3 regions of the Neomoorella glycerini genome follow, and region 3 is predicted to be linked to each of the others. Evidence: riboswitches for the same ligand, from Rfam matches in the RefSeq annotation. Region 3 holds a riboswitch; each other region holds the start of a gene.
What was found. A riboswitch is a leader RNA that binds a small molecule or an ion and turns the genes downstream of it on or off. The one in region 3 is predicted to bind cyclic di-GMP.
Positions count from the first base shown of each region.

Region 1: another riboswitch for cyclic di-GMP. It lies ahead of MGLY_RS08940 (hypothetical protein); the one in region 3 lies ahead of flgB (flagellar basal body rod protein FlgB).
Region 2: another riboswitch for cyclic di-GMP. It lies ahead of MGLY_RS03385 (DMSO/selenate family reductase complex A subunit); the one in region 3 lies ahead of flgB (flagellar basal body rod protein FlgB).

Region 1 is NZ_CP046244.1:1,814,538-1,824,179, forward strand. Features, by position in the region: gene MGLY_RS08905 (helix-turn-helix domain-containing protein) at 1-190, shown strand, start outside; gene MGLY_RS08910 (DsrE/DsrF/DrsH-like family protein) at 379-777, shown strand; gene MGLY_RS08915 (sulfurtransferase TusA family protein) at 801-1,040, shown strand; gene MGLY_RS08920 (NAD(P)/FAD-dependent oxidoreductase) at 1,158-2,297, shown strand; gene MGLY_RS08925 (helical membrane plugin domain-containing protein) at 2,315-2,908, shown strand; gene MGLY_RS08930 (nickel-dependent lactate racemase family protein) at 3,176-4,483, shown strand; gene MGLY_RS08935 (IS1634 family transposase) at 4,802-6,484, shown strand; cyclic di-GMP riboswitch class I at 6,603-6,688, shown strand; gene MGLY_RS08940 (hypothetical protein) at 6,851-7,072, shown strand; gene MGLY_RS08945 (ISLre2 family transposase) at 7,207-8,637, shown strand; tRNA gene MGLY_RS08950 (tRNA-Gly) at 8,911-8,985, shown strand; gene tig (trigger factor) at 9,180-9,642, shown strand, end outside.
Region 2 is NZ_CP046244.1:698,973-708,614, forward strand. Features, by position in the region: gene cydD (thiol reductant ABC exporter subunit CydD) at 1-106, shown strand, start outside; gene gmk (guanylate kinase) at 216-851, opposite strand; gene MGLY_RS03360 (helix-turn-helix domain-containing protein) at 1,029-1,421, shown strand; gene dinB (DNA polymerase IV) at 1,456-2,655, shown strand; gene MGLY_RS03370 (hypothetical protein) at 2,642-2,938, shown strand; gene MGLY_RS03375 (dimethyl sulfoxide reductase anchor subunit family protein) at 3,579-4,430, opposite strand; gene MGLY_RS03380 (DMSO/selenate family reductase complex B subunit) at 4,449-5,036, opposite strand; gene MGLY_RS03385 (DMSO/selenate family reductase complex A subunit) at 5,049-7,496, opposite strand; cyclic di-GMP riboswitch class I at 7,867-7,953, opposite strand; gene MGLY_RS03390 (YgeY family selenium metabolism-linked hydrolase) at 8,142-9,332, opposite strand.
Region 3 is NZ_CP046244.1:2,228,693-2,238,334, reverse strand. Features, by position in the region: gene fliF (flagellar basal-body MS-ring/collar protein FliF) at 1-996, opposite strand, end outside; gene fliE (flagellar hook-basal body complex protein FliE) at 1,206-1,517, opposite strand; gene flgC (flagellar basal body rod protein FlgC) at 1,582-2,007, opposite strand; gene flgB (flagellar basal body rod protein FlgB) at 2,128-2,526, opposite strand; cyclic di-GMP riboswitch class I at 2,687-2,785, opposite strand; gene MGLY_RS11075 (Uma2 family endonuclease) at 3,068-3,637, shown strand; gene MGLY_RS11070 (AbrB/MazE/SpoVT family DNA-binding domain-containing protein) at 3,678-3,881, opposite strand; gene MGLY_RS11065 (flagellar export chaperone FlgN) at 3,923-4,411, opposite strand; gene fliS (flagellar export chaperone FliS) at 4,414-4,830, opposite strand; gene fliD (flagellar filament capping protein FliD) at 5,029-6,462, opposite strand; gene MGLY_RS11050 (flagellar protein FlaG) at 6,477-6,839, opposite strand; gene MGLY_RS11045 (hypothetical protein) at 7,060-7,272, shown strand; gene MGLY_RS11040 (IS4 family transposase) at 7,453-8,700, shown strand; gene MGLY_RS11035 (IS1380 family transposase) at 8,822-9,642, shown strand, end outside.

The sequences.
Region 1 (9,642 bases), 410 kb from region 3:
TCCCTGTTACTTATTAATAGCGCGGGACCAGCTGGAAGAAATGCTGGCTTCCATGGGCCCGGATTTAAGGGAACTGCTGCTGAACAGGGACGTGCAGGCAGTACTCAGGCAGATCTGTTATTTAAATGAAAAACAGCTGCGCTTTCTCTTAAAGTTTATCGAGGTCTTTAAGCAGGCCCAATTAGAATAAATTTTTTTGCCCCTATCTTCGCCGTTAATATTTTTTGCGAATAAATTTTAAAGCATGGGAGGAAATATTCCTTTCCTGGCGAATATTATTTACTGGAGGTGGTTGTGATGGGATGGTAAAGGGTTAATTTGCAAAAATAACAACTAGTTCAAGACCGGGTATACACAAATATAGAAAGGAGAGTCATCATGGAACAACCCAAATTATCCGTAATCCTTCTCTCGGGAGAGCTAGAAAAGCTGCAGGCAGGCTGCCTGGTAAGCTCAGTCGCTTCCATGTCGGGAATGGAAGTTAACGTTTTCGTGACCATGGAGGCATTAAAAGCTTTTCGTAAAGATGTAATCAATGCCAGGGAGTTTAAAACCGCCAGTGAGGTAGGCCGGGAAATGCTTAATAAAAACGTCGACCTGTTCTACCAGCTACTGGAAAACGCGAAAGACATGGGCAACCTGAAGCTATACGGTTGCGCCATGGCCATGGATTTGATGGAGTGGAAGAAGGAAGACCTCATAGATATTTTTGATGACGTAATCGGTGTTACGGCATTCCTGGGTAAAGCAGCCGGCAGCCAGGTCATTGTAATGTAAGTTAGATTCTTTGGAGGGATAACATGTCCGAAGTGAATATCACCAAAACTATTGATGCCCGGGGCTCTTATTGTCCCGGACCATTGATGGAACTGGTAAAAGCGATTAAGCGCGGTCAAGTAGGGGACGTCTATGAATTGTTGTCCAGCGATAACGGTTCGGCCAAAGATGTGCCGGAATGGGTCAACAAAATGGGGCACGAGCTTGTATACTGCCGGGAAGAAGGGGACTTCTGGCGCATTGCTGTCAAGAAAACAAAATAATTGCCGGCCAGTAAGTTATAACCGGAGGGGGCGCAGGTAAACTGCATTTTACCCCCTGCGCCCGCCCTGCCGGGTTTTTACTAAAGCTTACTGCATTTTTCAAGGGAGTGTCATACGGTGACCAGGCGTATTATCATTGTCGGCGGTGGCGTGGCCGGTACCATGGTGGCCAACCGGCTGGCAAAATCGCTGGAAAACGAAGTTTACAGCGGTGAGCTGGAAGTAGTATTGATCGGTAATACCGGCAAGCATATTTACCAGCCGGGCTTCCTGTTCATGGCCTTCAATGAAGGTTTCCTGGAGCAGTTTGCCAGGGAAGAGAAATACCTGCTGCATCCCAAAGTAAATTTCGTTATGGACGCAGCTCGCCATATTGACGTTGACAGGAAAAGGGTTATTACCGGCAAGCAGTCCTTTGACTACGACTTCCTGGTAATAGCCACGGGGTCATACCCCGATATGGAATCGGTTCCGGGCCTGGCGGCAGGCGGCCACACTTTCTATACACCGGAAGGCGCGGAGAGATTACGTCATGAAATACTGAACTTCCAGGGCGGCACCCTGCTGGTAACCATCGACGTGCCCCATAAGTGCCCGGTGGCCCCCCTGGAGTTCATTTTCATGGCTGACGATTACTACCGGGAAACCGGTATCCGCAACAAAGTAAAGCTAAAGTACACTTACCCCATCGGCCGCGTTCATTCTTTGGAACCAGTTGCTAAATGGGCCGTAAAGGAATTCGAAAAACGCGGTATTGAATATGAAGTCTTTTTCAACCTGGAGAAGGTTGATCCGGAAAAAAAGATTGCTTACAACATGGACGGTTCCGAGCACCCCTACGATTTGCTGATTGCTATCCCGGCCCACCGGGGAGCTAGAGTCATTCAAGATTCCGGGCTGGGCGATGAAGACGGCTTTATCCCCACCGACCGTTACAGTTTAAAGATGGAAGGTCAGGATTGTGTCTATGTGATCGGCGATGCCACCGACTTGCCTGTCAGCAAAGCGGGTTCAACCGCCCACTACGAAGCCGACGTGGTGGTAAAAAATTTAATCAGTGAATTAAAGGGGCTGCCGGCTACCCATCGTTATAACGGCAAGGCCTTTTGCTTCATAGAAACCGGGTTAAACGAGGCCACGTATATCACCTTTAACTACAAGCAACCGCCGCAGCCGGTACCGCCCTCAGAGATGTTGCACTGGTTCAAGCTCTCTTATAACGAAATGTACTGGTTATCTGCCCGGGGAATTTTATAAGGGGGGAGTGAGGAAGGATGGCCCAACCTGCCAGGAAAATCGTGGGAACTACCAGTACGGAGCCGGAACTACCCGGGCGCGCGCGGGAAATTTTGGACCTTGTCAGTGCCGGTATGGATTCCCTGGAGCCGCCCGTTATCCAGAATATGGTTGCCAATTTAGTCCGGCTCGGTGAAATGGCCGATGAATTTAACCGCCCGGAAATGCTGGAACTCTTCCGGGAAGTCGCCAGGGCCGGTAGCAACCTCCGCGGCTTAATCGCTGAAATTAGAGAGCTACAGGAGACGGGAACGATGACTACCTTGCTGGAGCTTGGGAGAATGGTCCAGGCTATGAAGGATTCGTTAACAGCCGGGGTAGTCACCGGGGTTCTACAACAGATAGTTGATGCCGTGGCCATGATGGACCAGATACAGATGCTCCAGGGAGACAGGCTCGTGATGGGTATGATCGTAGCTATGCAAGAGGCCGTTAAAGAAAATAAGGATAAATCCCCGCAAGGAGTATTGAGCTTGCTGCGGCAATTGAACGATCCGGAGGCCAGGAAAGGCCTGGGTATCTTTACTTCTTTCTTGCAAAAACTACCGGCGCAATTGGGTTTTACCAATTAGCATTAGCAACAGGCTGCCAGCCAGGCAGCTTTTTTATTTTGCCTGCCAAGGCTGCCCGGGTTAATAGCAATTTTTTGCTAGAAAAAGTAAATCAACAGCAGGAATTTTAGTGATGAGAGCGCATAGTTAAATATAGACTGACATTGGCTCCTTATTATGCTGATAACTACTTTATCACGTATCAACTGGTGCAAACTTTTTGCAAAAAAGTTTAGCTCAAGACAGCAATTTAAGTAAATTAGTCTAAGGAGTAAAGGGGATAAGTCTATGGAAATTCAAATGCCCTACGGACCCGGTTTTTTATCCATTGAAGTCCCAGCTCAAAATATCATTGGTTTCCTGGAACCGCCGCCATCATTGCCATCATTACCTGACGTTGACGTGGTAATCAAAAATGCTTTAGCCTGCCCCGTGGGTGCCAGGCCCCTCGGGCAACTGGTCCACCCGGGGATGAAAGTGAGTATTGCCATTTCCGACGCCTCCCGGCCCAATATCGAAAAATGGATTTTACCAGTAGTATTTGCAGAGTTGAGTAAAGCTGGCATTAAAGACGAGGATATTACGGTTATTGTCGGCACGGGTTCCCACCGCCCGGCCACTCCCGGAGAGATTGCCAGTATGGTAGGGAGTAAGGTTGACAGCATTAAGGTGATTAATCATTTTTCCGATACCAGTCCATTGGTCGACCTGGGCCGGACCCCGGGCGGTTACCCGGCCTTAGTAAATCGCTATTTTTATGAAGCTGATCTCAAGATCGCCCTGGGCACGATTTTACCCCATCCCATTGCCGGCTACAGCGGCGGCGGCAAGGCCATAGCCGTGGGGCTTTCCTCAAGTGAAACTATCAGCAGCATCCATACCCCGGCTACCCTGGACGACCCGCACACCGGCCTGGGCAAGGTAGAAGGTAACCCCTTTATCCAGTTCGGCTATGACGTCGCCCGGCTGGCGGGCCTGGACCTGTTAATCAACGCCGTAGTTAATGAAAAAGAAGAGATTATTGATGTTATCTGCGGCGAGGTGGAAGCGGCCCACCAGACCCTGATTGAGCGTACGGCGCGCAAGATTTATGAAGCCCGCTTTGCCACACCGGCAGACATCGTAATCGTTGCTGCCGGCCATCCCAAAGATAATAACCTGTACCATGTTGCCGCCGAGGCCCTGGGGGTAGTAGCCGGCAACGGGGTTCAGTACCCCTGCGTTAAAAAGGGCGGGACGATAATCGTCGTCTCTCCCATGGCCGAAGGGATTTATAATGAAACAATGTTTAAGTACTTGAGCAAGGCGGCACCGGCAGAGGTGGTGCGGGAACTAAAGACGGCGAAAATAGACCGCCCGGGAATGCACCGCGCCTACGCTACGGCCCAGATCCTCTGCGACCATGAAATTATCTTTGCTGAAACGCAGTTAGACCCGGAGATAACCCGCCAGGTCCACATCAAGCCCATGGCCACCGTGGCCGCGGCTCTGGAATATGCCCTGGCCAAACATGGAGCGGGGGCAAGCATCCTGGTAGTTAAAAATTCCCACCGGCTGGTTCCCATATTAGCAGCTTCAAGTTTAATTAAAATTTAAAGAGGGCTTAATACAATTATAACGCCGGGGTGCTATTATAAACTCGAGCAAAGCCCTCTGACCTCCTTTTAATATATACCCTATCACACCCGGATTGCACCGGGTTATTTTTTTGGCCCCAAAAAATTGGCATATTTTGCAGGAAAAAAGGCCCGAGTTCGACAGTTGCTAGGCAAAAATGACTGCTTTTCAGATGAAGAACCCTTATAAATCAACGTTTCCCGATCTTGGGAGAGCTCAAAAATCAAAAATCACATAGGCACACGATTTCGGGATTAAAACTTGATGGTAATGTAGTACATGCGCTATAATATAGACATGTACATAAGAACTATTTCCCGCAAAAACAAGGACGGCTCTGTTGTCCGTTATATCCAGCTTGCCCACAACGTCTGGGACCCCAAGGCCGGCTACCCGAAAGCCAAAGTACTCTTCAACTTCGGCCGCGAAGAGGATGTAGACCGGGAAGCCCTGGTCCGCCTGGTAAAGAGTATTACGCGTTTTTTGGGACCGGAAGAGGCTTTACGCACCCAGGCAGAGTTAAACGGCAGCGCTCCCCTAACTTTTGTCTCCAGCCGGCCTATAGGTGGCGCCTGGGTGTTAAACGAGCTCTGGAACCAGCTGGGTATCAACCGCGTTTTAGCCGGGCTGCTGGCCAAACGTAAGTTCCAGGCGCCGGTAGAACGAGCCATCTTCGCTATGGTAGCCAACCGGGCTTTGAACCCGGCCAGTAAACTTAAGACCGAGGATTGGGTCAGCCACGATGTTTTCATTCCCGGCCTCCCGGACGTGCCGGTGCAAAACCTTTACCGAGCCATGGACTTCTTACTGGAGGCTGCTGAAGAACTGCAAAAGGATATCTTCTTCTCCGTGGCCCACCTCTTCAACCTGGAAGTCGATCTCCTGTACTTCGATACCACCTCCACCTACTTTGAAGTGGAAGAGGAGGATAATCCGGAGGACCATAAGCAGCACCTTCGGCGTAAAGGCAACTCCAAGGACCACCGGCCGGATTTACCCCAGGTGGTAATCGGCCTGGCTGTCACCAGGGAGGGCCTGCCGGTACGCTGCTGGGTCTGGCCGGGTAACACCGCCGACATGGCGGTAATCGAGCAAGTCAAAAAGGACCTGGTGGGCTGGCAACTGGGCCGGGTCATTACTGTTGTCGACCGCGGTTTTGCTTCGGAAGACAACCTTCGTTACCTCCAGCGCGCCGGCGGCCACTACATTGCCGGCGAAAAGATGCGCAGCGGCAAGGATACGGTGGCAGAGGCCCTTGCCCGGCCGGGCCGTTACAAAACTGTCAAGGATAACCTTGAAGTTAAAGAAGTTATCGTCGGCGACGGCGAAAAAAGGGTACGATATATCCTGGTACGTAACCCTAAAGAAGCAGAAAAAGACAGACTGGAGCGGGAGAAAATCCTGGCCCGCCTCAAGGAAGAATTAGCGGCCATTGGGGACCTCAAAGGCGAACCCCATACTAAAGCCTGCTGCCAGCTCATTGCCCATCCCACTTATGGCCGCTATCTCAAGACCGACAAGAAGGGACAACCCTATATCGATGCGGCCAGGGTGAAAGCTGAAGAGAAGCTGGACGGCAAATACCTTTTAAGAACCTCGGACGATACCATAAGTGCTGAAGACGTGGCCCTCGGCTACAAGCAACTGCTTGAGGTAGAGGATGCCTTCCGCACCATGAAGCAGTCCTTAGAGCTGCGGCCGGTCTATCATCGCCTGAGCGACCGCATCCATGCTCACGTCCTCCTGTGCTGGCTGGGACTGCTCCTAATCCGGGTAGCTGAAACGAAAGTGCAGGATAGCTGGCGGAACATCCGCCAGACCCTGGAACGCATGCACCTGGGCGAATTTGTTGGTCCTGAGGGCAGGGTACTCCAAAGGACGGAAACAACCCCGCCACAGCAGCATATCTTCAAGACCCTTGGGATAAAGGAACCGCCGCAAATAATCGCGGTCGAAACAAAGGCCAGAAAGGGTCCCTAGTAACACGCGCCCAAAAAGCCGATCCCTGAAACCCTTGCGCAACAAGCTGTTGCGCTTATTATTCACCTAGCAACTGTCGAACTCGGGAAAGGCATAGATGTCGAATAGCGTAAAAGGTTACCGCTAAAGGCAAACCCCGCCGAAAGGGGGGGGCGCAAAGCCATGGGTCTAAGGCCTGAAGGCTAAGATCGCCAGGCTGCCGGTATTTTTTGCTGCCATATGTTCCAGCGTCAAGACGGGGGCGGCCTTTGGCGTGAAAGGCTGTCCTTTATTTTTTTGGGAGTTTTCTATTGACGGCGCTACGCGCACGTGAATGCCAGGAAGGGGTATAGGGTTTAATGAATAAAACCAGAGGTTTATTGTCTGATGACCTGCCGGGATAAACTCGTTAACCAGGAAGTACTGGAAGCCCTCCTGGACGATTACCTGCGCCACAAGACTTTGCCAGCAACCTATAAAAACTATCTCTTGAGGCTAATCGAAGGCCAGGTTAACATCCTGGTTCACAATCTTTTACAAAAGATTGAAGACGAGCGCAGAGGCCTGATTACCGCGGTTGATGGGGAGATTTTTCAACCTGACCGGTGAGTTAAATTGTCACAGTCCGGTGACATCCGGCCGGCGTTAGTGTAAAATTACAGTAGGCAGGAGGAAAAAGGAGCAAAAAAGAGAAAAGAGACCTCACAAGAAGAAAAACACCGTAAAAGGAGTGAGGTCTCTTTATGGTAAACGGTAATACCAGTACCGCTACCATCTTTAGTTTATTAGATGGTATCGAGAATTTCAACACTCTAGAAGAAGTTATCCTGCAAATAGCCAGGCGATTATTGGTAGCCGTACTGGAAGCCCTGGATGATGCCCTTATGCCAGCAAAACCCAAGAGATATAGGATAGCTGGCTTCCGCTACCGCACAATCACCTGCCTGTACGGGGATATAACCTTTAAGCGCCGACTATATGTCAAAGCGACGCGCAAAAAGAAAAGAGGCGAGGGAAGGTTTCTGTTAGACGAAGCCCTGAACTTACGCCAAGGAAAGCGCCTGACAGGAAGACTGCTCAAATTAGCCGTATCGCTGGCAACCCGGTTACCCTTCAGGCAGGCAGCGGAAATAATGGCCGAAGCAGGGATGGGCCAATTAAGCCATATGACCATCCATAGCGAAGTAAAACGAAATGGACTGGAACAAAAAGGACTGCAAGAAGCCCTGCGCAACAAGCTATTCGTGAGCGGGGAAGAGCCCCAAGGCAAAAAGAAAAAAGTACCGGCACTATTTATCGAAGCCGATGGCATAATGATTCCCCTGCAAAGGAGCAAGCAAGAGCGGATAGAAGTAAAAGTAGGAATAGTATACGAAGGGTGGATAGAAAAAGGGAATGCCCGGCATCTCAAGAACCCGCGGGTAGTAATGGGCATCTATGAAGATGGAGAACAATTTTGGGAAGCCCTCACCACGGAAATAGCCAGGTACTACGAGATAGACGAAAAAACAATATATGTGGTCAATGGCGACGGAGCCAGCTGGATCCAGAAGACAGCCAAAGAACAGTTACCAGGAGCCATTGTACAATTGGACCGCTACCACCTCCACCGGGATATAAGGCAGGCTTATGGGAACGAAACAGCGCGAGGATTAATGGAGATTTTAGCCAAAGGTCAAGAGCAGGTCTTTTTGGACACCATGGAAGCACTCATAGAAGAAGCACCGAACCGCAAAAACAAGCAACAACGCCAAAAAGTATATGACTACTGTCAAAGATATCGCGATAACCTGTTAGATTACCGCTTGCGGTTACCACGACAACTGGAAGGGCTAAAGTTATACGGGATGGGCGTAGCCGAAACAACAGTAGACAAAAAAATAGCCATTCGCATGAAAAAGAGGGGAATGAGCTGGAGCGAAGCAGGAGCAACGGCCATGGTAGCATTACTTATGCTCAAAGCCAATGGAGAATTAGCCGCATGGCTAGAAAAGAAGATGCCACAAGTAGAAAAGAATCCCGTTAAAGTAATAAAAGAAAAGAAGATAGTTAAAGAAGACGTAGAAGCATGGTTAAGGAAGAGAGTACCAGCCCTTGTTGGCCCTGAGGCGGGAACAGATTGGGTTAAATATACCTTGAGGCAACTAACAAGAATTAGTGGAGCTATATTCTAACCCCTTTTCCGGCTTAATTAGAGCAGGCAGTAATTCGCGAAGCCTGTCAAGGTCGCCGTAGGCGGCCGCAGGCTTTAACCTTGACAGGCGCAGAGAATTACTGCACAATACTCCGGAGCCGGAAAAGGTGTTGGATATATATGGGATTTTTATGTGAGGTCTCTTTTTGCCTACTACATCTTGACACGTACGCCGGCCGGCAGAAAACTTGACAGAAGCGGGGCTATCTGCTAAGATATCGCTACGGAAAGCGTGGTAGTGCCTGAATAACGGGCGGAAGTAGCTCAGCGGTAGAGCATCGCCTTGCCAAGGCGAGGGTTGCGGGTTCAAATCCCGTCTTCCGCTCCATATTTTTGGCCCGGGCAACCTCGGATGGGGTATTTACCTGTCCGAGGTGTTATTCTCCTGGCTTATTTTTTAATAAGGGCGGCAGGAAAAGGCAGGCAAAGCGGCGAAATAAAAGCCTGATAGTATTTTAAGCTAAATGGATGGTCATAATGAATGGCGTCCAGTAGTCGGGAGCAGGGAGGAGCAAGTAAGTAATGAAGGCAACCGTCGAGAAGTTAGATAAGCACCAGGTACTTCTGGAAGTTGAAGTGGAAGCCCCCCGGGTGCAGAAAGCCCTGGATCAAGCTTACCGCCGCCTGGTCAAGCAGGTAAATATCCCGGGTTTCAGGAAAGGCAGGGCGCCGCGTTTCATCCTGGAACGGTATATCGGCAAGGAGCCCATCTATAATGAGGCGGCGGAAATAGTTATTCCACCGGCCTATGAAGAAGCGGTGGCCGAACACAAGCTGGAACCCATCGATCGACCGGAAGTGGAAATAGTCAAGGTGGAGGAAGGCGAGCCTCTAATCTTCAAGGCCAGAGTAGAAGTCAAGCCGGAAGTCCACCTGGGCACCTACAAGGACCTCGAAGTGGAACGGCCGGAAGTAAGAGTTACCGAAGAGGATATCGACGCCTACCTGAAAAACTTGCAGGAACGCAATGCAACCATTAAAGTCA
Region 2 (9,642 bases), 1.5 Mb from region 3:
CCTGGATAAGGGACGGGTAGTCCAGCGGGGACGGCATGAGGAGCTTCTCCGGCAAGAAGGGCTTTACCGCCGGATGTGGGAGCTGCAGCACGAAGTATTACTTTAGAAAAAGCCCGGGGACTGCCTTGATATGTCGCTCCCCGGGTGAAAATAATCGGCCAGCTTAAGCTCTGGGCTGATTTTTTCAGCCTCTGCCGAGGCTGGACAGTTAGCCCTTACTTTTTAGTACCACTTTGGGAATATTGCTCTAAAATCCGGACCAGCTCTTTCCCGGCCCGCTCCAGGTCGTCGTTAACGATCACGTGCCGGTACCTATCGACATAGCCCATTTCCATGTCCACCCGTTCCAGCCTTCTGGCTATCACCCCGGCGTCCTTTTCCCTCCCGGCCAGCCGCTGGCGCAATTCTTCCATATTTGGCGGGGCAATAAAAATCGGGACGACATTTTCAGGGAAGCGCTCCATGACCTCAACGCATCCCAGGACATCCATGTCGGTAATAATGTCATAGCCGTTCTCCAGGGCATAAACAATTGTCGGTAAATGGGTACCGTAGTAGTCCCCGGAATGAATCTGCTTCCATTCCAGGAAGGCTCCTTGAGCGATCATTGCTTCAAAATCAGCTTTGCTGACAAAAAAATACGGGAAGCCCTGGGCTTCCCCCGGTCGCATGGGGCGGGTGGTTATTGAGGGGAGGTAGTAAATACCCCGGACCCGCTCCAGGGCATAGTTCAGCAGCGTATTCTTCCCCACCCCGGAAGGCCCGGAAACGACGAAAAAGAAACCCTTCCTGTTCCTTTTATCCTCAGCTTGGAAGTTGACTACCAGATCCTTTATAAGTTCCCTTACCATGCTGCCACCAGTGAAAGATATTTAGTTCCATTTTAACATACTACCCCAGCCGAAGCAATGCCAGCTTTAATCCTGTGTCACCAGACTGTGATATTGTCACCCTGTAAGCGGACTGAGAAAATGTCACTATGGGAGGAGAAATCTTTTTGAGTACCAAAGATTCGCGCAGGGTGTTTTGTGATTGAACAAGCCGTTAAAGGCAAGATTACCAACAGGCAGGCTGCTGAGGTCCTGGACTTAAGTGAACGCCAGGTAATCCGCTTGAAGGAAAGGATAGAAGCTGAAGGTGTTACAGGCCTGGCTCATAAGAAGAATAGAGAGCGGACTCCCCAGCATGCTGTGCCTAACTGCTGGCGATCCGCCGATACATTGCCTACAGGAACTGGCATAAAGATAAAAAGATTCTCAAAGAACAGCGAAAGATATGGGTTGCCTAATATTGGTATTTCTTTCCAATATGATGTATGTCTTTTTGGGGGTGGCACTAGCAGCACCTTTGCCTACTGGCAAATTTTTCTTTCACACATCCGTTCTCCTCTCTCTTGCCACCTGCCGCCACCGGAGGTATAATATATTCAAACATTTGTTCCGGTGGCGAGCGTAGATGTCTTCCTCCTGCATCATTCTCCTCTGCGACGCCAACAGCTTCTTCGCCTCCGTCCACCAGGCCCTGGACCCGGTTTTACGCGGGCGCCCGGTTATCGTCGCCGGCCGGGAGGCCACCCGCCACGGCATTGTCCTGGCAGCCAGCTATGAGGCCAAACGGGGTTACGGCATCCAAACGGGGATGACCGTCCGGGAGGCAAAGAGCCTCTGCCCGGACGGCATTTTCATCCCTCCCCGCCATGACCTGTACATCGAATTTTCCACCCGCCTTTTACGCATCATGCGGGACTTTACTCCCCTGGTGGAGCCCTTCTCCATTGATGAAGCCTGGCTGGATGTCCGTGGCTGCCGGGAACTCCACGGCTCACCCCTGGCCATCGCCCGGCGGCTGAAGCAGAGGATCAAAGACGAAGTGGGCATTACCACCAGCATCGGCCTGGGGCCTTCCAAGCTCCTGGCCAAGATGGCGGCCGAGATGCAAAAGCCCGACGGCCTGACGGTCCTGGATTACCCGGATGTCCCTGTAAAAATGTGGCCCCTGCCGGTGAGGAAGCTTTTCGGCGTCGGCCCCCGCATGGAGGCTTATTTGGCCAAACTCGGCATCCATACCATCGGCGACCTGGCCTGCTTCCCTGTCGAGGTGCTGGTCAAGCGCTTCGGCGTGGTGGGACAGGTTTTACACCAGTGCGCCCACGGCGTTGACGGCAGCCCGGTGGACCCTCACTCCCTGGAAAGGGTGAAATCCATCAGCCACCAGATCACCCTGCCGCGGGACTACTATGGTTATGAGGAGATTGAAGTGGTTTTACTGGAGCTGGCCGAGCTGGTGGCCCGGCGGGCGCGCCTGGGAAATTACCTGGGGCGCACGGTGAGTATAAGCCTTAAAGGCGCTGAGTTCAACTGGCTGGGGCGGTCTTTTACCCTGCCCCGTTATACCGATACGGCTGCCGATATTTACACGGCGGCCCGGCGGCTCCTGCGCCGCCACTGGCCGCCCTGGCGGCCGGTTCGGCTGGTGGGGGTGAGCCTGGCCGGCCTGGTACCGGCAGAGGTGCGCCAGGAAGACCTCTTCGGCCGGGTGGAAAAACAGGCCCGCCTGGACCGGGCCTGCGACCGGTTGAAAAACCGCTACGGGGAAAGGGCCGTCTTTCGGGCAGCGTCCCTGACGGGGGTGGGTGTCCTCTATGCGCGGGGCTAACGCTTTGTATGAAGGCCACCGGCTGATGCTGCCGGGGCTTAAAGACCGGGCCTCGGCCACCTGCATGGGTTGCCGCTATTATGCCTTGATCCTGGGCCGGGAAGAAAATAAACCGGCCTGCCTGGCCACCCTGGACCTCTATCTTACCGGGGAACGCCGGGTGCCGGTGGAGCTCCAGGCCCGGGACTTTATCTGGCTGGCTGGCAAAGAAGCCCTGGTCAAAGCTGTGGCGAAGGTCCGGCCGGAAAGACAGGCCTGCGGTTTCTACTGCCCCAGGGGTTAGCGTTTTTCAGTTCCACAAAACCCGTGCACCACTGGCTTTCCGCAAACTATCGCCTGCATCAAAATATAGTATAACGATATTCGGGAGAAGGTGGTCCAGTGCCGGAAAATGAAGGGCAGTGAAGGCCTCGGAGCGTACGTATAAGCACATGGTCGATCTCCTCCTGTAGAGAAGATTCGACGCAGAATCCCAAAATCATCTTTTATCTTAATTATTTTTTTGGAACGGCACTAGCCGTTAATCTTAAAGAGGTTCCTTCCATAACTGCTGCCAGCTCAATCGTATCGGCCTCCAGCCAGATGTCTTTTCCATAACAAACCTCCTCAAAATGCCCCCCGCCTCTCCTCCTGGGTCGCCGCAAGATAAGGGCCCGCGACCTGGCGTTTATACGCTGAGAGGGAGAAGGGATGGAGGTAATTTCTATGCCGGGGATTTTAATCCCGCACACCAGGGAACGGAAAAATTTGCACCAGCCCATGGCCGCCGGCATTGGACCGCCTGATCTGCCCCTCCCCCACCGTGAGACCGGGCCGGCTTGGAGCCCCCTCCCAGGGAAAAGCGCTCGGCGGGCAGACCAATAACCTCCGGGGTCCAAAGTGCGGCAGGGGATGACCCCTTTTGCCCGCAACGCCCGGCGGCCCTAGAACTGGCCGACCATAATGCTGACCCCGGTGGCATAGAAAAGATAGCGGCTGGCTAGTTCGGCCAGGATGAGGAGGGCCAGGGCGCCGTAGAGCCACTGTCCCGTCAGGGCCGAACCATTTTCGCCGTACGCCCGCAGGGCCAGGAAGGTAAAGACAAGGCCACCGATTATCGCCAGGGCCTGGCTCAATACCAGGGCCGGCGCTGCTCCCAGGAGCAGGCGGGCACTCTCCTGCGCCGCTACCGGTCCGGCGCTCAAGCTGGCCAGGTAGGGCGGCAGGCTGACCAGCTGCAGGGCCACGCCGATGACCGCCAGGATGACCGTTGTTTTCAGCATGCTTCCCTGGCCTTCCTGCCGGGCCCGGTAGGCCAGCACGGCGTAGAGGATGGCCCCCAGCACCAGGGCCGTACTGTAGAAGACTATATGGGTATAGGCCGTCTCCCACGCCGGCAGGATGGTGTGGACATAGATGTTGGCCATGCTGACGAGGGCTATTATCCCGCACAGGCCGGCCAGCCAGCCCAGGGCGGCCCTGGCCCCCTCACCGGCCCCGCTGCGCACCTCAACATAGTAACTCACCAGCCACAGGACGAAGAACCCGGCCGAGAAGAAAATCTCCCGGCTGAGCCACGAGGTCTTCAAATTCAGAACAGCCAGCGGCGCTCCTACAGGGCTGCCCAGGTGTCCTAGAGAGACAATCATGCTGGCCGCCATAAGGATGCCTACCCACAGGAGAACCGGCTTGAGCCCTTCCCTCTGCTTTAAATTCAAGGCCTGGGCGACGACCATTAAACCTACGCTCATCTGGGCCAGTAAGGTGAAAAGTACCAGCGCCCATTCTTTACCCATTAGCTTCTCCTCCCATTCCTATTTCCCCAGGGCTGCATCCCGGTGGGGAGTTATTAAAATTGAAGGTTTGGTAAGGTTGGGGTCAGGCAGGCCTTTGATCTGGTTGGTACCGCCGTATTTCTTCTTGAGTTCGTCCAGGGGGCCGAAATCCAGTACCCGCATGGGGCAGGCGGTTACGCAGGCCGGCTGTTCCCCTTTGGCCAGGAGATCGCGGCAGAAGTCGCACTTGCCTACCTTGCCGCTTTCGGGGTTATACTGGGGCGCCTCGTAGGGGCAGCTCCAGACGCAGTAACGGCAACCGATACATTTATTCTGATCGACAAAGACGACCCCATCCTCCGGGCGCTTCTGCATAGCGCCGGTGGGGCAGTTCTTAACGCAGGGCGCCTCCTGGCAGTGGTTGCAACTTATTGAAATCCAGTAGGCGTAGACGTCGGCTTTAACGGCGTTGTTGCCCACCACGGTATAGCCGCCGCCGGCTATCTCATGGACTTTCCTGAAGAGCTGTCCTACCTCCAGGTCGTTTTTATCCTTGCAGGCGATCTGGCAGGTAAAGCAGCCGATACAGCGGTCCTGCTGGACGTGAAAACCTAGCTGTCCGGCCATTGGTACCACCTCCTATGCTTTCTCTACCTGAACTTGAATCGTATTCTGAGCATTGCCAAAAGCGAGGGGGTTAACCCGGTGTGATGTGAGGGTATTGATACATCCTCTGCGGTCTGTTCCCCGGACATCAGGCATAAACCAGGCACCCTGGGGAATATCTACCACCCCGGGCATAATCCGCGGTGTTACCCGGCAGGGCATGATGATTTCGCCCCGGTCGTTAAAAATGCGTACCATGTCACCATCTTTGATACCCCTTGCGCCGGCATCCAGCGGGTTTAAAAAGGCCACCTGGGGTGCTGCTTCCTCCAGCCAGGAGATGTTATCAAAGGTAGAATGAACGCGGTGTTTATAATGGTGACCGATGGCCTGCAATGGATATTTTTGCCCTTCCTGGCTCCAGGGGCTTTCCCATTCCTCAATATATTTGGGAACAGCCGGGATCTCTTTGGGGTTACCTTTATCATACATCCGCGGGTCGAAAATCTGGATCTTGCCTGAGGGCGTATCCAGGGGATGATGTTCCGGGTCACGATAAAAATCTATAAACCCTATTCCAGTTCCTTCCTTATCTGGGGAGAGTTTATAAATCCCCATCTTCTTAAATGCCTCGTAATCAGGAAAATCCGGTAATTTTTGCCGTGCGGTGTTTACCATTTCCCGCAACCAATCTTCTTCACTTTTGCCCTCCGTAAATTCCTTTTCCAGGCCCAGGCGACGAGCTAGCTCAGTACAGATATCCAGCATATTACGACATTCATACGGAGGTTCAATGACTTTATTCATAAAGATAGCGTAACCGATTCCGGCAATATGGGCCCACGTTGAGGTAGCGATGTCATTACGTTCAAAATGATGGGTATCTGGTAATAAAATATCGGCATATCTGGCACTGGGAGTCATAAAAAGATCATGGACCACAATAAATTCTACTTTATTCGGATCGCGAAGAATTTCATGGGTTCGTTTTGTATTAGCGTGCTGGTTAATAAGGGCATTACCAGCATAGTTCCAAATAAATTTAATATTACTGGATAAGCGTTCGACCCCCACTACCCCATCCTGGGGTCCCATTTCCGTACCCCGGATTATTGCATCAGTGAAAGTGAAGAAGGAGATCGTTGCTTTTACCGGATTGTTGCCTGTGGGGTAAACACCCATGGGCATTGGGGGGCTTATCATATCGAGTCCCGGGCCACTGCCTGGTTTACCGCCGTTACCGGTCATGGCGGCCAGCACCGGAATTCCCCTTACAATCTGTTCGCCATAAGCCCTTCTTTGCATACCCCAGCCCTGCAATATCGTCATTGGTTTTATCCTGGCCATTTCCCGTGCCAGTTGGCGGATACGGTTAGCCGGAATACGCGTGATCGGTTCAGCCCATTCCGGTGTTTTGGGCTGACCGTCCTGTTTCCCCAGAATATAGTTCTTATAACACTCCTGCGGTGGATAACCCGGCGGCATATGCTCTTCATCAAAGCCGACTGTATAACGGTTGAGAAATTCCTGGTCGTAAAGTCCCTCTTCTATCAGAACGTAAGCAATTGCCGAGACTAAGGCCATGTCCGTACCCGGTCGTATGGGAATCCATTCATCGGCCAAACTGCCCACGGTATCGCTGTAGCGCGGATCGATTACAATAATTTTAGCGCCTGCCTTTTTGGCCTGCTGTAAATACCAGGCGCCCCCGGCACCAGCCAGTTTCGTTTCGACAGGATTATGCCCCCAGAGTACAATTAAACGGGCATGACGCAGGTCTTTAGGGCTATTGCCTCCCAGGGCACCAAACATCATAGGGACGACATAATAATACTGGGCGGCACTATAGTTACCATAGTAATTCAAATAGCCGCCAAACAGGTTTAAGAGGCGCTGCAATGGTCCTCCGCAGGTGGGAAATTCAGCATAACAGTTATAGAGGGTGGCGCCAATAGTACCGGAGGCATAGACATAGTAAAATGCTTCATTGCCATAGCGCGCTTTTATTTCTTTCATTTTCTGGGCAATGGTATCCAGGGCTTCGTCCCAGGAAATCCTTACAAATTTGCCCTCACCCCGTTCGCCCACCCGTTTCATAGGGTATTTAAGACGGTCAGGATGATAAAGGCGTTTTAACTGGGACCTGCCCCTCTGGCACGCTCGCACCTGGGGTACTTCAAAGGTATCCGGCCCCTGATCATCAGTGCTTAAGCGTACAATTACCCCATCTTTAACATGGGCTTTGAGTAAACAGCGTCCACCGCAATTGTGAATACAGCTGGTTGGTACGATAAGTTCTTTTTCCCCTGAGGTCCTGGCTAAATTCGTGGCTGTTTTGCTATTGGCTCCTCCAGTAAGGTTACAGCCTGTCAAAGCTATGCTTCCGCCTGCGATTGCGCTCCACTTAAGAAAAGAACGCCGGCTTATTACTGGATTCAGTTTCCCATTCCCATGAAGTCTTCCTTTTTCTGCAGCGCACATGGCATTTAACCCCCACTTTTTTGTATATGATAATTTAATAATTAGGTAGTGTACTAACATTCACATTTACACACATGTTTAATTCCATAAAGAGCATCTTTTTACCTTTATATTAACCATCAAATCTACCCCTCCCCTTTTGTTAACTAATACACAAACGAATGGTACCTAACCCTGAATAATGGACAGTGTTAACATTCATATTGCTTGCCTGTTATTTTCAACAGGCGTGGTTTTTTCCCTTTGGACGCTTCATTAAAAATAACCCCTACATTTTTGTATATGGTGACAAAGGAATCTGGCGCCTTAACTCTACTGTTAACCATTTGTGGACACCCTTTTGGGGTCGTTAACCACTCCCAGAAGGTCCACCGGTAACCTAGCAATCATAGCTTATACAAGCCTTAGACCCATGGCTTTGCGCCCCTGCCTTTCGACAGGTTTGCCTTGAACATAGGATACTAAGGGAAAGTGAGTTTACCGTTGGTTTAGGGGAATTATGGAAAAGAAGAGTGTTTTTTTCCGCGGGCGAGGCATACTTTTGACGTTTGTAAACCCTCTCATTTGGCCAGCCCTTCTCCAAAGGATTAGCTTTTGTTCAGCCGGCCAGCAAGCGGCTTAAGGGATTTGAGTCTCCTTTTTCAACTACAGGCCGCTGATGCTCAAAGTTCCAGCCAGGCTGTAGTAGCCTTTGGCCGCAGCCAATAGTTCATCCACCTCAATATACTCATCGGTAACATGGGCCTGGCTTTCCCGGCCGGGCCCGAACCCGACGGTGGGTATCTCCAACTTCCCGGCCGACCCGCTGCCGTTAGTGCAGAACCAGTAGGTTGCAAGGGAGGGCTGCAGGCCTGCCTTGACGAGGGCTTCCCGGGCTGCGGCCACCAGGGGGTGCCCCTTATCTATACACCAGGCCGGGGCAAATTTTAGGCCCTTTAAGGCCCGGCCGGTGTAAGTAGTAATATCCAGGGGGGCTATCATAGCCTCGGCCTCAAGTTCCGGATCCTTAAGCCGGCCTGCTACAATTATGGATTGAAGCGGCATCAGGACCTGGTCCGGTTCTTCCCCTGCCAGCAGGCGCCTGTCGAAGGTGGCGCGACAGCGCTGAGGCACCACTGAAGCCCCCGGGTAGGGCGACGAGATGATGTCCGTCAGTTCCATTATGGCCGGGCCCAGAAGGGGATCGATGGGAAGCTCCAGATGGCGGACGGCCTCTACCAGGGGCAGCATTTTATATACGGCATTTACACCTACCCCCGGGTTGGCAGAGTGGGCCGGCCGGCCCCGGGTTTCGAGAACGATTTCCGCCCTGCCGCGCTGGCCAAAGTTAAGGTTTAGGCCGGTGGCTTCGCCGATAACCACTGCAGCCGGGCGTATTTTTTTTAAAATATGGCTCAAAGCAACTCCTTCAGCCACTTCTTCCACCACAGTACCGGTTACGTAGAGATCCCCGCCCCTATTTACGCCATCCTGGGCCAGGAAACCTATGGCACACACCATGGCGGCTAAGGCTCCCTTCATGTCGGCAGCTCCCCGGCCGTAGATTCTGCCGTCAACCAGTCGGCCCTGGAAGGGTGGGTGTTGCCAGGTCCCGGGTTCGGTTACATCCACCGTGTCCAGGTGGCCATCGAAGAGGATGGCAGGGCCCTGCCCCCGGCCTGCCACGCGACCTATCACATTGCCCAGCTCATCGATCCAGGTCTCGGTATAGCCTAAAGAAACCATCTCCTGCTGAACCAGGGAAGCAACATCCTTTTCCTTTCCGGTCACACTGGGGGTCTGAATCAAGCGGCGACAAAAGTCGATAATGCGCCTTTCCCTTTCAGGAGTTACCATTTTAGCGCACCTCCCCTAAGCCTTAAAACTTCCGGCCCGGTCTTGATAGTAGCGTCAATGCCCCTGTCGAAGGCTGTCTGAGCCTCTCCACAGTAAGTGCTGGTACCGAGGTGAGCCAGCGGGACTTTCTTTGAATCCAGAATAAGTTTAGCACAAAGGATCCGCTACGGAAACTACCCTTGACATATATTAGATTGTTATAGCCTTCCCTGGGCCATAATCTTACCTCTGCGTAAAAGTTTGGGTAAACACCCGCTAAATTTTGACCTCATAAACGCCAGACAGGGGGTCGCTTTTACAACGACTCCCC
Region 3 (9,642 bases):
GGATTTATTATAATTTCCAGTGGTAGGGTTAATCGCCTGGTATACAGGAGGTTGGGTATTGGGCGGCGTCCCTGCCGGTCCACCGGTGCCACCGGTAGTGCCCTGCTCAGTTTTAATTTGCTCGCTCCTCAAGGCGCCTTCCTTGCCCCAGACCGTCTGCTTAATTTCCTGCTGGTCGAAGTTCAGGTCGGCAGTGACCATGGCCACGGCTTTCCCTGGACCCAGGATCTGGGTCAACATGGCCTGGAGCCTCTGTTCCAGGTCCCTTTCATACTGCCTTTTTAATTCCATCTGGGTTTGCTGCTTCTGGGTTAAAGGCGCCGTCTCGCTGCCGGCCAGGCCGTCGCTCAAGACGTTGCCGTACATATCAATGACGCGGATATTCTCGAGCTTGAGACCCGCTACACTGGCAGCCACCAGCTCCATGATGCCCTTGACCTGTTCCGGCTTCAGCCGCGCCAGGGGTTTTAGTTTCAGCATTACCGCCGCAGAGGGCGGCTGCTGTTCCTGTAAAAAGACACTGGGCTGGGGGATGACCAGGTGCACCCGGGCGTCTTCCACTTCATTCATGGCCACAATCGTGCGCTGCAGCTCTCCCTGCAGGGCGCGCTGGTAATCCAGGTTGCGTTCAAAATCGGTCATGCCCAGCTTGTTCTGGTCAAAGAGTTCAAATCCCTGGCCGCTGTTTAAAACCCCGGCGCTGGCCAGGTCCAGGCGCAGCTGGTAGAGCTGGTCCTTGGGTACCAGGATGGTCGTCCCCTCGCCCGCCAGCTGGTAGGGCACCTTCATTTCCTTTAACTTTTCTACCACCGCTGCCGCGTCCCGCTGCTGCAGGTTGGTAAACAGGAGTGCGTACTGGGGCTTTAGCAGCCACTGCGCCAGGAAGGCGCCCCCCAGCAGGGCGGCTATACTTATAGCCATGAGGGCCGAACGCCGCCCGGGGGTTAAACCCTGCCAGAAATTTTTTATCCTGTCCAGTATATCTTTAACCTTCATTTTGAGCTCCCGGAAGGCAAATTTACTTGCTAACCATAATTAATATCAAAACCAGGACAAAATGCCTCCCTTGCCAGAAAGCTTTAATCTCAGGCCGGGACACCCCGCCGCTGCGCCACCCCAAAACGAGTGATTTCCCAGAAAGTACTGTAACGAAGTTAGTCCAGCTCAACTGCGGCGCATGAATATGGCCTCCAACCGGCTTGCTGCTAAACCTGCATGCGGGAGATTTCCTGGTAAGCCTCAATGGCCTTATTGCGCACCTGCATGGCCAGCTGGAGGGAAAGGTTAGCCTGCTCCAGGGCCAGCATGACCTGGTGGACGTCCTCTATTTTACCGGCCAGGTACTCCTGGGTGAGGGCATCGGCTTGCTGTTGCAGGGTGTTGATTTCCCCCAGTTTTTCCCGCAGGACTTCACCAAAAGACCTGGCTACGGCTTCTGTACCCTGGGGGATGAGCCGGGATTGCTGGCTATCCTGGAGGGGAGCCGGTATTAACAGGGAAACCGGTGTAAGAAGCATGGGAATCACTTCCTTATAACTAAATCTCCGCCTCTCACTTTAGCGGCAGCCAAGCCCCCTGCTCCTAACGCCCGATCTCCAGGGCCTTCAGGGTCATGGCCTTGGCCGCATTCAGGACGGTGACGTTGGCCTCATAGGCCCTGGTGGCGGTTATCATATCTACCATTTCGGTAACGATATTAATATTTGGTAAAGCCACATAGCCGTTAGGGTCAGCATCAGGGTGAGAAGGGTCATATACCAGGCGGGGCGGCGTATTATCCTCCACAATGGCCGCCACCTCCACGCCCCTGCCAGGGGCCTGTCCCGGTGATTGTCCCAGGGCTTCCCGCAGCTTCTCCGCAAAAACGGGTACCTGCCGCCGGTAGGGGCCGCCCCGGGGTGTCCTGGTGGTATTGATATTAGCCAGATTGTTGGCAATGAGATCCAGGCGCAGGCGCTCAGCCGTAAGGCCAGAAGCGCTGATGGCCAGGGCTGGCAACAGTTCCACTCCTCCTACCTCCAATCCACGGGCTCGTCCGCCGGAGCCGCCAACACAAACCCCCGCAGGCGTCATTGCAGTGTTTTCCTGAAATATAACGCCCTCGCTTGTTATCAGAGTTAGGGCCGCTTAGCGCCTGCCTTCATTGATCACATAGCGCAGCATAGCCAGCCGGCCGTTTAGCTGCTGGGTGGCAAAATTAAAGTTCAAGCTGTTCTGGGCCAGGTCGACCATCTCCCGGTCGATATCCACGTTATTGCCGTCCTGGCGCATGCTAGTACTGTTATCCTGGTTAACCTCCGGGGTAAGATCTGAACCTGCTGCCGGCAGGTGATAGGGATTAGTACGATACAGGGGCAGACCAGGCTCTAATCCCAGAGCCTGGCTGAGTTTCTCTTCAAAGGAAACTTCGTAGCGCTTGAAGCCGGGGGTATTGACATTGGCAATATTGTGGGCAATAACCCGCTGACGCAAAGTTGCCGTATCCAGGGCCTTTTCCAGGACATAGATAGCCGGCGTCATAAACATCCATGTTTCCCCCTTTTTCCCGGAAAAATGATTTTTTTCTCCAGCAGTTACCACTTTAGCATTTCTATGGGAATTTGGGTATCCGACTTAAGTCCTAAATTTGTCTGGGACTTTGGTCCTAAAAGAAAAACCCGTTTACCGGGCAGCTTAAAGAACCGGAAACGGTAGCCTGGCAATCATAGTCCGGTCCCACTCTGCCCGGACCTTAGACCCATAGCTTTGCGCGCATCCCCTTTCGGAGAGCTTGCCCTTGACGCCCGGAGTAAGAAAATTTTACTTGGATTCTGTCGATATTTATTCAACACGTTTTGCCAAATTCCTGCAGGTTGAGAGAAAATTAACCAAAAAAAATAGAACCGTTTCACCCCTTCAAGAACAGTCTCCTTTTTTTCTATCCCTCTAAAGATTTCGATTCCAACTGTGGTATAATATAGCCATCACAATCAGCCTGGGATCGTATAGATACGACAATCATCCTGGTAAGGATGTAGGGTATAATATATAACAGAAGGAAGGACAGAAGAAAGGGGGATTCTAAAGAATGGCGGCAGTCGAGGTTGCCCGTCGGCGTTTTACCGTTGAGGAGTTTTACCAGATGGCCCGGGCAGGCATATTAGGAGAAAATGACCGGGTAGAGCTGATTGATGGGGAGATTATAGAGATGGTGCCAATAGGGACCCGGCACGCCGCGTGTGTGAGACGGATGGATCGCATCTTTAGCACCAAAATAGGCAATAATGCCCTGGTAGACACCCAGAACCCTTTACGCTTGGACCAAAACTCGGAACCCCAGCCTGACTTGATGTTGCTCAAGCCGCGCGATGATTATTATGCTTCTTTCCACCCCCGGCCGGAGGACGTGCTATTGTTAGTCGAAGTGGCTGACACTTCGGTGGCCTATGACCGCGAAGTAAAGGTAAACCTGTATGCGAAGGGCGGGGTAAATGAAGTATGGCTGGTTAACCTCCAGGCGCAGCAGGTGACTGCCTATCGCCTGCCTTCGCCGTCCGGGTATAGAGAGATTAAAGAATACGGGCGCGGCGATCATATTTCGCTGCTGGCTTTCCCGGGACTAAACATTCCAGTACAGGATATAATACCGGGAGATTAGCCCCGGGCTTTTCCCGCCATCCCCGCACCCGTTTCTTCATCTACTTGATTAAACTCATCCTGACCTGCTGGTGCCTAGCCTCCCGGAAACTTTCTAGCTGCAGGCGCCGCAGGATGACCATATCCCCCTGCACTTCCACGGCTACATGATCGCCCGTTTCCCATCCCAGTTGTTGCCGGATTTCTTTAGGAATTACTACTTGCCCCCGGCTTGATAGTTTTGTTATTTCAACCTGCTTACTCATTGTCTTCCATCCCCTGCCCCTGCTCTCTACCTCATCTTAACTTATAGCCGCCGGTCCAGGCACCGGGATACCGTGGTTTTATTTTCCCGCCGGTAGGCCCGGGCCATTTGCCGGGCTGTTTGTACTTGCTCCAGCTCAGCCCTGGTTGTTGCTATAGCTTGTTGCATATTTTTTATATTAGCTTCTTGCAGATGCCGGCATTCCTCCCATAAAGCTCGCACCTGCCGGGAGGCCCCGGCCAGTTCCCGGCGGGTTGCCAGCGGCAGGAGCTCAACCCTTTCCCACTCCAGACCTTCACACCCCGAAACTATTACCAGGAGCTTTTCAAGCTGCCGGGTAGCCTGCCGCACCCGGGTCAACCTTTCCCTCCAGGTAGCGGCTTCTGCAATGAGATTATTTAACTCATCCCAGGCACTGGCTTGAATGACCTGCTGTTGGTGTTTTAAGTTTTGCTGCCACATCTGCATCAGTTCTACTTCCTGGTCATACGCCTCTAAAAGCTGCCTGGCCACTGTTTCTATTTCGCTCATTTTTAGCCCTGCCAGTTCATCCCTATTCTGGTGCGATAATCGTGGGTCTGGTAAATTCTTGTTGCTTCTTCCCAGGTGTCGCGTAGCTGCTGTAACAGGTCAATTACTTCATTAATCATAGTTGCGCTCTTTTTTACATTGGCCTGGACCAGATGACGGTACATGAAGTCGTATAGCTTATAAAGATTTTCCGCAATTTCTCCCACATCTCTGTTTAAGGTCACCATCAGTTCACTCAGGATATCCTGGACCCGGCCCAGGTTATTGCTTACTCCGGCATAATCCTTTTTTTCCATAGCAGCCAGCCCCTGGCGACAAAAGCGCAAGGCTCCATCATAAAGCATCAGCACCAGCTTTTCCTGGGACAGGGTCTGGACCTGGTTTTGCTGGTAGGCCTGATAGGGGTTGTTGACAGCCATTTTATTACACCTCGATTTTATTCACCTTGTGCCTAAAGGGTCGCTAGTTTAAAGCCTACAACGCCTGCCGGCAAACTACGTCAGGAAGTTAAACTTAACTTAAGGGGCTCTTCAACCCTCTCCACATCCTCGCCGCTTCCACTCCGATTTATGAACATAGTATCATAAAGTAAGATTTAATTATATTGGCGTCTTAATCTATTTCCGCTGGTAGGCCCCCAGGCCAGCAATCTGCCCGGCCAGCCAGGTCCCCTGACTCTGCAAAGCCGCCAGGGCCTGCTCCATGGCCGTAAACTGCCGCCGCAACTGTTCTTCCTTCATGGCCAGCCGATCTTCCATACGGGCGATCTGGTCGTCGATATCGTCAATAATATTCTGGGCCGCATCTTCCTGGGCAACCAAAATTCCTTTCGTATAAGTGGAATTTCCTGTACCTTTAATTAAGAAGGTTAAATAATTATCAAAACTGACTGCCACGCCGCCCGTACCCGAATTATTATAGAATAACTGGTAAACAGCATCGGCATCCTTTTCCAACGCTGCCGTCAATTTATCGGTATTAATTGTTAATTTTCCACTGCGGTCAAAAGTTAATGTGCCGCTACCCACCACTTCACCCGTGCTGATCCCTATATCCTGCAGGCTCTTATATGGTCCTGTTACCCCACTTACTATACCACTAGCCAGTTGTCTGAGTTTTTCTTGGATTGCCATCAGGGTGGGATCGCTCTGCAGGTCACCTTTATCGCCTAATTTAGTGGCAATAAAGTCCATCACGGAGTTATATTGGGCTACAAAAGCATTGACGGCATCTATTGCTCTTTGAGTATCGCTAGCTATTTGCAAGTTTACAGGACTATTGGTAACACCCTTTAGATTTAAAGTAACTCCCTGGATAACATCATCAACCGTATTTTTTGAGCGGGTAACCGCTAAGCCATTTACACTAAATTGGGCGTCTTGCCCTATTTGTATTTCAGTTGGAGAAGTAAGGTATAGTTTATCTGTTATAGCACCACTCGCGTCATCAGAAAAGCTAATTGATACACCCGAACCACTCGTTTTGCTGGTAATGACCAGTTTGTGATCTACTATACTGGCGGTTACTATATCACCTGCACCCGGATCGCTTGTCGTTGGAGGAACAATATTTATCGCTTCAACAATTGATTGCAAAGTACTGTTTGAGTCAACATCAATATATCTTTGTTTTGATGTGCCATCATCAAAGTTAATATAAAGCTTACCAGCAGGTAAGCCTAAAGAAACATTATCAGCAGTACTGACTTGAGAACTACTCGCTACTGTTTCAGGTTTAGCCAGTTGCGTAATATCTATTTCATAGCTAGCGGGAACAGCATTGCTGTCGGCCGTCGCCGTTAAAGCAGCCTCGTTGCTAGAAGTAGCTTTAAAACTGTTAAAAGTAGATGCCAGTTTGAGATCCCCTAAGGTGTTCCATAAGGATGAAATGCGTACGTAAACATCATGCCAGGCATTTTTTTCAAGATTATACTGGATTTTACGCTGCTGTAACCTGGTTAAAGGTATTCGTTCAATATCCATTAACTGCTTAATAAGGGTATCCGTATCCAGCCCTGAAGCCAGGCCGGAAATATAAAGGCTTCCCGTCATATTAGAACACCCCCCTATATCAGCTCATCCAGAAGTAATCCCACCAGCTGCTGCATCTGGCTGGCCACTTTCAGGACGTTTTCCGGTGGAATGCGGCGGATAATTTTGCCTTCTTTGGCATCAATCACCAAAACATATATTTCGCCCTTCTCGTGGTCAAGCTTAAAGCGCAGTTTAATATTGAAAAGCTCCGTGGCTGCGTTGAGTCTGGCCACCGACTGGTCCAAATCACCCTGGGAATAGCCGGCCTGCCCCTCTTGCCGGCGCTTTTCTTGCTCGCTGTCCACGTTAATCTTTTTAGCATCCTGTACTGTCGGTTTCTGTGTCTGGCTCTGGACCTGGTTTAAGATTAAAGGATCGACCCCTTCGACACGCACTGCTGCCACCCCCACAGTATTTCGCTACACATTTATATCGACAAATAACTACCGTGCTTGAGTTTTTAAGGAAAATTAAAGTTAGGCGCGCCTTTAAACACGAGGAGTACTTTTTTCCAGCGTGGTATATTGTCATAAACTAACCTGCAGTAGCATGCTTCTCTATATGGTTCTGCTTTTAGTTATTGTGGTATAATGTAGTCATCAAAGAGGTGAGAATATGGCCGTAGAAAAGATTATTAAAGAAATTCAACATCTAAACCGTAAGGATAAGGCCAGGCTATTACGGTTTCTTGAAGCGGAGCTTATAAAAGAAGACAGCAGGGAAGATCCAATGGAAGACTTTATTGGGTCCATAAAGAAATTATCGAAACCTTCTAAAGGTGCATCTGGATATGAAAAAGATTTATACGGCGGCCCCTCTACCTGCTAAAGTAAAGATTTTTATTGATACCGGCACTAGCGTTGCATAAAGAAAATATCAGCTTGTCAAGGGTTATTGCGCCCTAAAATCGGCTAAATTCCTGAAATAACCTGGCCTTGCAAGAAAAAACTCCTTATACTAGAGATTAAGGGTAGTCCTTGCCCCAACCTCTAACATAAGGAGGCCAAAATGCAAGGCAAGGATACCACATTATCCACATTTCATCAACTGTTTGCTCCGGTTTCTGACAACTGTTTTTGGCAATTAACCAAAGGGCTGGAGGTGGATAAATACGCTAAAAAGCTAACAAGCCTTCAACTCGTTGAACTAATAGCCTTCGCCCAGCTGGAACAACTTGACGGCCTGCGGGATATCAGCAACAGCTTTCATGACCCGCAATTTAGCCGGGCCATCAACCTGAAAAGCATCAGTTTCTCCCAGATATCCCGCCGCTTAAGGAGTTTACCCCCGCAATTTATCCGGCTGTTATTCAGCTATCTCACCACCCGTGTGGGCCAAGAAATTGGCTTTGAAAACTTAAGAAATGCAGTAGGGCGTATTTACCTCATTGATTCTACTACCATTAGCCTCTGCCTGGCCCAGTACCGCTGGGCCGAGTTCCGCCAGACTAAAGGTGGGGTAAAACTCCACCTGCGCTTACGGTTCTATGAAGAAGAAGTTCTACCTGATAAAGCAGTCATCACCCCGGCCCGGCCGGCAGATAAAACCCAGATGGATGCCCTTGTAGTCGAGGAAAAAGATGCCTTAAACGTCTTTGACCGTGGCTACGTTGACTATAAGAAGTTTGATAGGTACTGTGAAGAAGGCATCCGCTTTGCCAGCCGCTTAAAGGGTAATGCTCTGGTGACAGTAGTCAGAGACTTGCCCGTGAATGCTGATAGTAAGGTTAAACAGGATCAGATCGTTTACCTGGGCAAAGACGGCGTTACCAAAATGAAGCATCCTCTACGGCTGATAACGACCGAGGATACCCAAGGTCAACCGGTAGTAATTGTCACCAATGATTTTCAACTAAAGGCAGAAGAATTAAGCGAGATTTACCGTAACCGCTGGCAGATAGAACTCTTCTTCAAATGGATCAAGCAACACCTCCGGGTAAAACACTTTTACGGCAAAAGCGAACAAGCTGTAGAAAACCAGCTCTTCATAGCGCTAATAACCTACTGTTTGATGGTCATACTCCAGTTAAAAGCCGGTTACCGGGGACCACTGCTAACCATTAAACGTTTAATCCGTACCTGCCTGTATGAACCCTTTACCTTCTTCGTCCAAACCCTGCACCTAAAGCCTAAACGCAGTTCCCGGGGGCGGCGCAGGATAGACCATGAAGGTGTCTATCGGGAAGTAGTAAGGCAAGTACTGGCTGGCGAAGCTGATTATCTCAACGACGTAACCTATGACCCCTTAGTTCTTTAAGCAGCCTGAATCCGTGACAACCCAATAACAAAATATCTGGATATGGCTCAAAACCTCGCGAAAAATAAGGTATAATAGGCTGGATGGCAAACGAATCCATGTTCACCTGCGAGGTGCGGCCATGAAATTCATCATTGAACAGTCTGATGAACACCTTACCCCCGTTGCCGGACTGGCTCTGGTGGGGGAAATCATTGATCATACTGCTCTGAAACTCAGGCTAAATAAGACCCGGATACCTGGTGTTTCTTCTCCGGATATTTCTCACGGGGATGTTATCACCTCTTACGTGGGCCTGCTTTGCCAGGGTCGCAGTGATTTTGACCATATTGAGCTTTTTCGGGATGACCCCTTCTTCGCTGCGGCGCTGGGTATTCAGGATGTGCCTTCAAGCCCTACCCTGCGCCAGCGCCTGGATATGATAGCTCATAGTGTACCCTACCAGGAGATTATCCTCGAGGAAACGGCCAGGTTCCTTAAGAAACTTAAGGCACCGGTAACTCCTGTTACCCTGGGTTCCAGGGAACTAAAGCGCCAATATGTCCCTTTGGATATTGATGTTACTCCCTTTGATAATTCAAATTCCAAGAAAGAGGGTGTTTCCAGGACCTATAAGGGCTACGACGGTTATGCGCCTATCTTCGCCTACCTCGGTAGGGAAGGCTACTGCGTCCATACCGAACTGCGGGCCGGGAAACAGCATTGCCAAAAAGGGACGCCGGAGTTCCTGCGACAAGCTCTAACCTTTGCTCGCGCTATCACTTCGCTGCCACTTTTAGTACGGATGGATGGCGGTAATGACAGCCAGGATAATCTCCAGGTCTGTTTGGACCCGGAAATCAAAGCCGATTTTATCATTAAGCGTAACCTGCGCAAGGAAACGCCGGAGGCCTGGCTGGCCATTGCCAAGGAAAATGGTACCGCCACCCTAGAACGGGAGGG